2 linked regions of the Longibacter salinarum genome follow. The protein of the gene in region 2 interacts with the protein of the main gene of each other region in a pairwise test. Links are inferred from orthologs where the notes say so. Each region holds a gene or a part of one and is shown on either strand. Other genes may lie near its edges.

Evidence for each region.
Region 1: the proteins of ftsA (region 2) and CRI94_RS00280 interact in binary tests that used the Escherichia coli proteins (3 or more experiments, as listed by UniProt). The link is inferred for Longibacter salinarum from one-to-one orthologs.

The regions. Positions count from the first base shown.
Region 1 is NZ_PDEQ01000001.1:68,633-76,966, forward strand. The notes cover bases 2,406-5,390. They hold CRI94_RS00280 (rod shape-determining protein), read right to left. Parts: upstream 4,410-5,390; coding sequence 3,402-4,409; downstream 2,406-3,401. Other genes in these bases: mreC (rod shape-determining protein MreC), read right to left, coding at 2,507-3,328; purH (bifunctional phosphoribosylaminoimidazolecarboxamide formyltransferase/IMP cyclohydrolase), read right to left, coding at 4,783-5,390. Outside these bases: ATP-dependent protease subunit HslV, read right to left, coding at 1-505; dacB (D-alanyl-D-alanine carboxypeptidase/D-alanyl-D-alanine endopeptidase), read right to left, coding at 827-2,377; more of purH, read right to left, coding at 5,391-6,390; purN (phosphoribosylglycinamide formyltransferase), read right to left, coding at 6,429-7,097; CRI94_RS00295 (hypothetical protein), read right to left, coding at 7,308-7,883; CRI94_RS00300 (serine/threonine protein kinase), read right to left, coding at 8,180-8,334. UniProt on the Escherichia coli protein: Forms membrane-associated dynamic filaments that are essential for cell shape determination. Acts by regulating cell wall synthesis and cell elongation, and thus cell shape.
Region 2 is NZ_PDEQ01000005.1:340,109-343,169, reverse strand. The notes cover bases 72-3,061. They hold ftsA (cell division protein FtsA), read left to right. Parts: upstream 72-930; coding sequence 931-2,193; downstream 2,194-3,061. Other genes in these bases: ftsZ (cell division protein FtsZ), read left to right, coding at 2,492-3,061; CRI94_RS11475 (cell division protein FtsQ/DivIB), read left to right, coding at 72-752. Also shown: more of CRI94_RS11475, read left to right, coding at 1-71. UniProt on the Escherichia coli protein: Essential cell division protein that assists in the assembly of the Z ring. May serve as the principal membrane anchor for the Z ring.

The sequences.
Region 1 (8,334 bases), on a different replicon or contig from region 2:
AGATGTCGGCCGCGATATTAAGGCCCTGTTCGATGATTTCGCGTGCAGTCAAGTCGGTTGCGTGCTTCTTCAATGCGCGTGTAGCGGCAAGTGCATAAGGTCCGCCGGAGCCAATCGCGAGAATATCATCGTCGGGCTCAATTACGTCGCCGCTTCCACTGATCAACAGCATGCGTTCGGATGAGACGACGGCGAGGAGCGCCTCCAGTTTTCTCAGGTAGCGGTCCGTACGCCATTCTTTCGCAAGCTCCACGGCCGATCGAGTCAGGTTGCCGCCATACTCCTGCAACTTTTCCTCAAACCGTTCGAACAGCGTAAACGCGTCGGCTGTCGATCCGGCAAATCCCGCTAGAATCTTGTCGTCATACAACGATCGAACCTTTTCGGCTTTGTGCTTCATCACCGTGTCTCCCATGGTGGCTTGTCCATCGGAGCCAAGGGCAATCGTGCCGTTGTGGCGAACGCCTAGAACGGTGGTTGCGTGAAGCGCAGAATGATCGGCCATAAGCGGGAATAGTTAACGTCTTAATCGATCCGTGTGATTATCGGGCAGGACGTTCCAGTCCTTGCTGCCTAAACTCGCCACCTGTACGGTAAAGGCGGTTTCCGGTTCACATTCAGTCGTCGAGATGAACGTCGATCCAACTGAGATTCAAAGTCCGACGATTCGGTTCCGTCGCGTCGACCCGTATTGCAAATGTTGACTTCGAGACGGTGCAGACCGATTCCTAACGCACGCACCTCGATTCGGGGATGATGTGCGCTGGAGACGACCCGTCGTGTGGGCGACGCCTGTCACGGAATCGTCAAGGTCGCGACAGACAATTTACAGGCGAGCCAGCGCATTGACGATGCGGTCCTGAGCACGCCGAATCCGGTAGCCCTTCGTCGTGTGGTTCATGCAATAGATCGAGAAGACAAGGGGCGTCCCGTCGCTGCTCGATACGTATCCACTGAGCGCACTTACGTTCGACAGCGTACCTGTTTTTGCGCGGACATTACGTCCCGCTGAAGCGTTTCCTCGAAATCGATATTCAAGCGTTCCATCGCGTCCGCCGAGTGGAAGACTCTCCACGAATGCGCGTCGCCGTGCACGATCCGGATGATTCCACATGTAGTGCAACATCGTGATCGTAGCCTCTGGGCTCACGAGGTTGTGCCGGGAGAGACCGCTGCCGTCGGCGACGGCGATTCGGCTCGTGTCCACGCCCGCTTCTGCGGCAACTGATTTGATGACGAACGCCCCCTTCTCAGCCGATCCAGGCTCGAGCCCATTCGTGTCGGGGGCGGCATGCACGGCGAGTGTGCGAAGGACATGCTCCGCGTAGAGGTTGTCGCTGTCCTCATTTATGACCGCGACCAGTTCACTCATTGGCGGGGACGCGTGCGACGCAACGGACACGACGGAGGAAGATGTGTAATCTGGCGGCAACGGCATGTCATCGACGTCTACCGGGGAGCCGGACACGGCGATGCCTTCATCGATCAGGACTTCGCGAAGCACATGGGCGAAGTACAGCGTGGGATTGTCGACCGTGAGTTCCTCGCGTTCGAGTCGTCCCGCCGGGACCGTCGTGCCAACGTGGATGGTGTTCGTGCCGTGCAGGCGCCGGTAGTTTTCATCCTTCTCGCTTCCGGGTTCGGTCGTCACGGTCTGGTTGACGATCGTGACGTAGTTCGTATTCATCGGCGCCCACTCCAGCGTGGCCGGCATGTTTTTTCTCTGACCGCGAACGCTCAGGTCAATCACGTTCCGGTGGTACGACAGTCCGCTAATCTGTGCGGCGTAGTAAAACGGTGTATCATCCCAGCTCCATCCTTTGCCGAGGGACTCATCGTCGAACACGTCGTCATCCCCGACGATGTCCCCGTTGATGCGCTGGATGCCGGCCGCACGTAGGGAGTCGGCCCAGGCTCGAAAAACGTGCGTGGGGTCTGGGTTTGCGTCTCCGATGCTCGGGTCGCCGGACCCGCGAACGATCAGAGGGCCATGGAGAACGCCATCCTCAACGGGGCCGCCGCGATACACGGTTGTTGTGTATCGAAAGTCGGGACCAAGGCGATCCAGAGCGGTTGCCGCCGTGAAGAGTTTCATGTTCGACGCGGGTGTCGCGTTGGTCGCGCCATTGCGTGAGAATAGCACGCTCCCGCTGTTGGCCTCCGCGACGGTGATTCCCCAGTGCGATCCCGACAGCGAGTTGTCACCGAGGGCGGCGTCTACAGCTGACTGGATAGAAGCAGACGCTTTTCCCTCAACGAAAGCCGGCTGGGCGGTGGCCGGCAAAACGCTTGATGCAACGAATCCAAGGATGACGACGGTCAGGGCCCGGACCACGGATGGGGGCGATGCGAGAGAAAGAAAAATACGGCGCTCCACGGTTTGAAAGATCGAAAAGAAGGAGATGTTATGTGGACGCAGTTTGAGTCGGACTGCATCGAGTAGCGTTTCAAAATGTACATACAGCGCACGGTGAGATGCCGTGCCGTGTGCTCAGATTACAGCAGATCACGGAATCGACTCCGCTTCGAGGCTCTGTCGTTCTTTCGGCGGGAGAGAACGGATGACGAATGCGTGATTGATGCGATATAGCTTGACCGCCGGTCGCAGGAAGATGCGAAATTCATTCCTACCTGGTCTGACGGCTACTGAATCGATAACCCCGATCTGCTCGCCAGGAGGGAAGATGTCACTATGTCCACTGGTTACGACCTGTTGCCCGGTCGATACGGGCTCGGTCTTCACGACGTGCTGGAGTAGAAGGCGGTCGAGTTGGTCGCCTTCCCACCGCACGATACCCTCTGCGCCGATGGGTATGATGGTCGCCGGCACCCTGAAGTCAGTATTTAGAAACGGCATGACCCGGGAGAAATGCTCGCTGACGAGGACTACTTTTCCAATCACCCCCGATTCGTGGATCACGGGCATTCCGGCCGCAACACTATCGGTGGATCCAACGTCCAGCGTGATCCAGTTCCGTTGCCGCGTAATGTCCTTGGTCACGATCCGAGCCGGGATCATGTCCGCCTGCGACGTATCCCGCAGGCTCAGCATGCGACGCAACTCTTGATTCTGCGTGCGCACGGCTCGCGACCGGGCGACTTCGCTCGAGAGCTCGATGTTGCGGCGGCGAAGCGCATCATTTTCCTCGACGGCTCGGACGTACCGACCCACCCAGGCGAAGCTGCTCTCAATCTTTGCCGTCCATTCCATCGTCTCCGCACGTACGGCGCGTACAAGCGGGCGATTTTGCGTCGCCATGACGACGACGGACGCCAGCAGCAGGGCTACCAGCAGGAGCCAGTCCCGGAGCTGTTCCCAGAGGTTCATCGGAGCGAGAGGAGGGGAAATACATCAGCAATGCCCCTGAGAAGCGGGGCAACATTGCGCGTGAGAAAAACACCTAGATTAGAACGCGCTTGTATTTCTCCAGGTTCTCAAGCACTTCGCCGGTGCCCCGTACGACGGCGGTCAGCGGGTCTTCTGCGATATAAACCGGCAGTTCGACGCGTTCGCGGAGCATGACGTCGAGTCCGTGGAGCATGGCACCTCCTCCCGTCAGCATGATACCCCGTTCGAGGACGTCCGCGCCCAGTTCTGGGGGCGTTCGTTCCAGGCAGCGGAGTACGGCCGCGCCAATCTGATCGAGATTGTCGTGCAGTGCCTCCCGAACATTGACGGAGGAGATGGTGCGCAGCTTGGGAATGCCGCTTACGAGATCGCGACCCTTGACAGAAATCTCCATCTCCGGATCCATCTCGATGGCACTTCCGATCTCGCACTTGATCCGTTCCGCCGTCCGCGAACCGATGAGCAAGTTGTGATTCCGCTTGAAGTACTGAACGATGGCGTTGTCAAGTTCGACCCCACCGACGCGGATCGACTCATCGATAACGATGCCCGACAGGGCGATGACGGCAATTTCCGTCGTGCCTCCACCGATGTCGACAACCATATTGCCCACGGCCTCATCGATGTCGAGGCCAATTCCGATGGCAGCCGCCATCGGCTCCGAGACGAGGCGCACATGCTTGGCTCCGGCACGTTCGCCGGAGTCTTCAACCGCACGTTCCTCCACCTGTGTGATGCCGCTGGGCACACAAACCACCATGTTGCGAACACGCGTCAGCCAGTTCTTTCGAACCTTGCGCAGCATGCCTTCGATCATCTGCTCCGCCACTTTAAAATCGGCGATTACACCGTCCTTCAGAGGCCAGATGGTTTCTATTTCAGTATGTGTGCGCTCGTGCATCTGGAGCGCTTCGTAGCCGATCTCGCGAACCTCGCCGGTCTTATGGTCAACGGCGACAATGCTCGGCTCATTGAGGACGATGCCTTCGCCCCGGATGTGAATGAGCGTGTTGGCCGTACCGAGGTCAATGGCGACGTCCTGCGAAAAGTTAAAAAACATCTATGCCCGTACCGTCATGTGTGCGACAAGAATCGTGGAGGCCCGCAGCGCTGGATCTCGCGGGGTGCGGCCATGCGGTCCACGCGAGAGGTCAAGCCGTAGCGGTGCTGAAAGGCTCTTAAGGGGAGAGGATACGGCTTGATGGAATGGAATGAAACCCTCCGTTTCGTCTGGAAGCATCTCTGAAGCTCCGACAGCTTCATAGGATGTCCTGTTTCAATCGAAAGGTGGGCTTAGACCTTCCCGGACCGTGACGTACAGTATCCGTGCATGCGTACGTTGAGTACAGATGCGTCCGAGCAAGAGCAGCGTGCGCCCACGTCCATTCTCAGGTTTGAACGCCGAACGGACCGGTGGGGTGCGCCCCGTTGGCTTAGTGGCGGAAGTGTCTATGGCCGGTAAAGACCATTGCGACGTCGTGCGCGTTAGCGGCTTCAATGACTTCCTCATCCCGTATCGATCCACCGGGTTGGATGGCGGCCCGGGCCCCAGCTTCAGCGGCAGCCTCGAGTCCGTCAGCGAATGGAAAGAAGGCATCCGAAGCTACCACGGAACCACTCAAGTCAAGTTCCGATTTTTCGGCTTTCATGACCGCGAGTTCAGAGGCATCGATGCGGCTCATCTGCCCTGCGCCGATTCCAAGGGTGGCTCCGTCACGGGCGTAGACGATGGCGTTGCTCTTCACGTGCTTGCAAACGCGCCAGGCGAAGTCCAGATCGCGCGCTTCCTGAGCGGTCGGCGACCGGTCGGTCGCAATCGACCATTGTCGCCGCTGGTGCTCGAATGGAGGGAGGACGGCGTCGTTGGTCTGGACGAGGAGTCCACCCACGACACTTCGCACGTTAAATCGCTTGTCGTTACGCGAGGCCCCGACGTGCTTGATCAGCCGGCGTCGCTCGTTCTCTTTCAGAAGAGCCAAGGCATCATCCTCGAACGATGGAGCAATAATGATCTCAGTGAAGATTTCGTCGATGGCCTCAGCCGTTTCTCGGTCGAGTGCGCGGTTGACGACGACGATTCCCCCGAACGGTGACTGGCGGTCGGTTGCAAAGGCGCGCTTCCACGCCGTCGAGAGGTCGTCCGCTGTCGCCACGCCGCAGGGGTTGGTGTGCTTCAAGATGCCGACGGTCGGCGGCGCGTCGCGAAACTCGTCGATGAGAGCGCAGGCGGCACTCAGGTCCATCCAGTTGTTGAATGAAAGTGCCTTCCCGTGCATCGCCTCCACAAAAGGCTCCGTGTCTCCGTAAATCGCACCTTCCTGGTGTGGATTCTCACCGTAGCGGAGAATCGATGCTTGGGGCAGCGAGTCCGTGTATGGGTCCGGGAGGGACGACGCATCAGACGTTTCCGGCATCTCGTCGGAGTCGGTCAGGTACGAATGAATAGCTGCGTCGTACGCTGCCGTATGCCCGAATGCCTCGCGTGCGAGGATCTTCCGTGCGTCATGAGACAGCGCGCCGTCGTTTTCCTCCAGTTCGACGAGGATGCTTTCGTATTGATCGGGCGAGGTTGCGACGGCGACGAAGTCGTGGTTCTTCGCTGCGGCACGGACCATCGTGGGACCGCCGATATCGACATTCTCCATGGCCGTTGCTACGTCTGCGCCGCCACGTACGGCTTTTCCGAACGGATATAGATTGCACACGACGAGGTCGATCGGCTCGATGCTCTGGTCGGAGAGGTCTGCCTCGTCGTCCGGATCGTTGCGCCGTGCAAGGATTCCGGCGTGCACCGCTGGGTGGAGAGACTTCACCCGGCCGTCGAGGACTTCCGGGGAGCCGGTGACCTCACTAACCTCGGTCACGGGAATTCCGGCCTCCTGTAGGACACGGGCTGTACCGCCGGTCGAAATGATATCGACGCCCATGTCGTGAAGGCGGCGTGCGAATGATTCGACCCCGGTTTTGTCGAAGACGGAGATGAGAGCCCGGCGGATGGGGGCGAAGTCTTCAGGGGCAGGGAGATCCTTTGCGGAAATCATGGATGCGGGCGAAGCGAGGGAGACGAGAGGGGGACGGGTCAGGGCGTATCGTGGTGTGCAGGGGAAGCATCAAGAAGTCGAACGGTTCGACCATCGATCTCGACGCGGCCTGTAGCGAAAAGCCGGAGCGCACGCGGGTACATCTGATGTTCCACGTTGAGGACGCGCGCGGCCACATCGGACGGTGTATCGTCGGGATAAACGGGGACCGGCTGCTGCAGGACAATCGGCCCGTGGTCGTACTCCTCATCAACCAGGTGGACGGTCGCTCCGGTCCAGTGCACGCCGTACTCGACGACGGCGCGATGAACGTTCATTCCGTACATGCCTTTGCCACCAAAAGCGGGCAGCAGGGCGGGATGAATATTGACCATCCGACCGTGGTAGGCCTCGACGACAGCGGGCGGGATCTTCCGCAGATAGCCTGCGAGCGCGACAAACGTGATGTCATGCTCGCTCAGGACGTCAAGCAACAAACGGGTAAACGACGGTTGCTGCAGGCCGTCTGGGTTGATGACGGACGTGGGGATTCCGTGCTCTCTGGCCCGATCGAGCGCACCCGCGCCATCGTGATTGCTGACACAGAGCGCGATTTCTGCCGGGAGAGAGCCGTCCTCTACGGCGTCGATCATCGATTGGAAGTTGCTCCCCCCGCCGGAGGCAAAGACGGCGAGGCGGAAAGGATCGACGGCACCGGTACGGGGCACGGGCAGCGGGGATGAGCGAACGGTCTCGATACGCTATTATCAATGTCCGGGCACGCACCGGCTCATGCAACCGCTACACCGAAATTTGTTGAAGACCTCGGGTGGAACCGAAAGGATCGAACGGGAGCACGAGTTCCGACTTGTAATCCTGTCAGATTGCCGGGTGAATGACCTTACATGCGTGCAATGTAGTGGACACACGGGGTCATGTCATCCATCTCCACCGGCGAGCACAGCTGCCAGCACGCCAAGAGTGATGACGCCAACGCCGCCAGCCACCCACTTCACCCAGTTGCGATCATTGTCGTTCTGCTCAAGGAGTCGTTCACGTTCCTCACGAACGGATTGGACCATCTGGACGAAGTCGGGCCGATCGCGTGTCGGGTCGGGCTCGTAATCGGCCTTCGTGTTCAACAGATTCACGACGGCCGTGCGCGCGCCCTCGTCGTTTCCTTCGCCGAGATAGGAGAAGGAGAGCAGGCGATACATCTTCAGCTTGGTGGTATCGGCGAGACTAGAGCGCGTCTCTTCGAGGCACGTCTCGAGGAGGCCAATGGCTGGCTCAAACTCTGCCGACAGGTACCTCTCCTGAGCTCGCTCGTATTCCGTCTGGCACTGATCATTGGCTGCCGCATCGGCCTGTCCCTGACTGGGCATGACCGATCCAAAAAGCAGGACGGCTACAAAGACCACGAACGGCGCGATGGGTGATGTATGTCGCGAAAAGAGCGCCACGGAAAACCGCGCAAGTCGACATACGAAAGCGTCGGAGAGGGCGAAATTCATGACGACAGTCGGTACCGGAGGGGAGAACTCGGCATATTAGCACCGGTGACCACCGGCTGAAACCAGATGGTCACCGCATCTGCCATGGGGATGTGTTAGCGTACGAAACACGGTGCGTGAATGCACGCGTCTCACGGAAATTCTTGATCCCACCATGATTATGCGTGGTGACGGAAGGTATCACCGTCCGGGACGAATCGTGCTATGGATGTGCAAAAGCTGTTTTCGTACCGATACACGCCGGTCGATGAGCGCGCGTTGCGGGAGCGTGTATCCGACTGAGCCTGCCCCTTCGGCTATCGAGACGAGTCGGCAGAGGGCTCGGGTGTGCGCAGGGTAAACGTGATGCGTCCCCCCGCGTCTGTGTCGATGTCTACGACGCGCTGGGCGGAGAGGTAGCCGGCTTTGCGGACCTTGATTCGATGGCGCCCGACCCGCAGTTCGAGCTGTT
Region 2 (3,061 bases):
AACTGGCGCTCCGCCTCGGCACCATCGTGCTGGTTGGAGGCGGTGTGTTTGTGCTCGGCCTGATCGGCTGGCAATGGCAGGCGAATGTGCCGGTGTCGGTGGTCCAGGTGAAAGGAGCGCGCCATGTGCACCCGGACACGCTGCGTATGCTGGCGCGAGTTGATACCGGCATCGTGATGGATGACCTCGACATCGGCCTCATCGCCGATCGCGTGCAGCGCCACCCATGGGTGCAGCATGTTGACGTGCGGCAGCGCCGATCCGCTCGTACGCTGGTGCTCGGCGTGACCGAGCGAACGCCTGCAGCGCTCGTCATTCAGGACAACCGCCCTGCCTTTTACCTCGACCCCGCGGGATATGCGATGCCGCTGGTCGATAGCACGTCGTTCGACGTTCCGCTCGTTCGCGGAATGGCGGCGGACTACCATCCATTGAATAGTGTTGCCGGTGATGGGTTGGCCAATTTTCTGCAGACGCTCGATGGGCACGCAGCAGCCTCAATCATCACCGAGATCGACGTATTCGCGAACGATCGAATTCGTGTGTATACTCGACCCACGGAGAATCATCCATCTGTTGTCGCTGATCTCGGTCGCGAGCAGTTCGGTGTCCGGCTTAAGCGGCTCGTAGCGTTCCATGCCCAGGTGCTGCAGGCGGGCCCAGATCCGCCCGTCGGATACGTCGATCTTCGTTACGACAACCAGATTGTAACTCGAGAAGCCACTGCCGACCGCCGCTCCGTTGCAAGCTGATGTTTCGACATCGGCCCTGCGATGGACGTCCACATTCCCAGAACATACCGATCACGCCGTACCCCCGGTTTTGCCGGACGGTGAGGCATCGCTGACCGACGCTCGCGTCTCTACTGGCTGTGAACCTCGCAGCGGCGCCGCGTGCGCGCAGTACCCCGAATCGAGAATAGCAACCGCCATGAACGAAAACATTGTCGTAGGAGTCGATATCGGCACGACCAAAGTCTGTGCTGTGGTCGCTGCCGAGGACGAACTCGACCGCGTGAACATCCTGGGCGTCGGCGTGGCTCCGTCCGATGGGCTCAACCGCGGTGTGGTCGTCAACATCGACCGCACGGTCAATGCTGTCCGTTCCGCCATCGAAGAAGCGGAGCGTGCAGCGGGTGTGGAAGTGCGAAGCGTCATTGTCGGCATCGCCGGCGATCACGTGCAGAGCTTTCAGAGCCGGGGCGTCGTCACGATCCGGTCGGGGGAGATCACGCAGAACGATGTGCAGCGGCTGCTCGAGGATACGATGCACGTGGCCATGCCCGCCGACCGTGAGATCTTGCACGTGATCCCGCAGGAGTTCATCGTGGATGGGCAGGACGGCGTGGCCGATCCGGTGGGAATGAGCGGCGTCCGGCTCGAAGCGAACGTCCACATTATCACGGGCCTTGTGTCCGCGGCGAAAAATATCTATCGCTGCATTGAGAAGTCGGGTTTCGAAGTCGCCGACATCGTGCTGGAGCCGCTCGCCTCATCCTTTTCGTGCCTGCATGACGACGAGAAAGAAGTCGGCGTGGCGCTCATCGATATCGGCGGTGGAACGACAGACATCGCCGTGTTTGAGGACAACACCATCCGCCACACGGCTGTCATCGCGGTGGCTGGCAACAAGGTCACCGACGACATCCGCAAGGGTCTTGGTGTGATGCGCGACCAGGCCGAGCAGCTCAAGCGGCAGTTTGGCACCGCGCTCGTCGACTTTGCGGACGAGACGGAGCAGATCGAGATTCCTGGCATCGGCGGTCGCCCCGAGAAGACGATCGGGCGAGATACATTGGCCCAGGTGATTCAGCCCCGGCTCGAAGAGATTCTGGAGATCGCCGCGATCGAGATCAAGCGGTCCGGGTACGCGCGCCATCTCGGAGTTGGGTGTGTGCTCACCGGCGGCGGCGCTCTGATTCCGGGTACAGCCGACCTCGCCGCCGAAGTGCTGGGGATGGAAGCCCGTATCGGCCGCCCGATGGGACTTTCCGGGGGACTCGTCGAGGAAGTTTCCGATCCGAAATATTCCACCGGCGTGGGGCTTGTGCTTTATGGCATGCGACCGGAAGTTATCGGCGGATCCACGCTCAGCGAAGACATCGACCAGCACCGAAACGGCGAACGCGTGTCGGGTGAGACGCTGGTCAATCGTATAGCCACACGAATGAAGTCGTGGTTTGACGAGCTGTAAGTTTAATGGTACGTTGCGATTCGTCAAACTATCCTGTTTCTTTGCAAGGTAACTCTTTGCCTCATAACCTTTTAGAGGTCTGGACCCCGTCACCGCGTGCTCAGCGGCGTCGGCCCGGCCGACTCGGCAGATGATGCAGCAGGGTCGCCTCGCGACCGGCATCGGCCGTTTCCTCGCACACTACCTCACGAACCCCACGACAACCCGTCGATCCGATCCAGCATTGCTTCGGGGCTGCTCACCTCGGGTGGAGATCGGGTCGCTCAGACTTTCGAACCACACAGACTGGAGGGAACCTATGGAAAACGAATTTAGCTCGCGGTTTTCGTTTGACGATGCCGCCAATGAGGAAGCCAAAATCTGCGTCGTCGGCGTTGGCGGAGGGGGAGGCAATGCGATCAACAACATGGTTGATCAGGGTATTCACGGTAGCGTAGAGTTCGTTGCCATCAATACCGACGCGCAAGCCCTTGCGGAGAACCAAGCTCCGCAGAAGATCCAGGCCGGACGGACGCTCACGAAAGGACTCGGCGCGGGCGCTCGCCCGAGCGTCGGTGCCGAAGCCATTGAGGAGAACTCCAACGAACTGGAGCAGGCTCTCGACGGCTACGACATGGTCTTTATCACCGCCGGAATGGGTGGAGGGACGGGAACGGGCGGTGCGCCGGTCGTCGCGTCGATTGCCCGCAAGATGGGCATTCTGACCGTCGCGATTGTCACGCGTCCCTTCGACTGTGAGGGCGCACGTCGCCAGAAGACGGCTGAAGAAGGAATTGAACTGCTTCGCAAGAATGTCGATACGCTGATCGTCATTCCAAACGAGCGGCTGCTCGATATCGCCGACGAAAATACAAGCCTCATCGAGGCG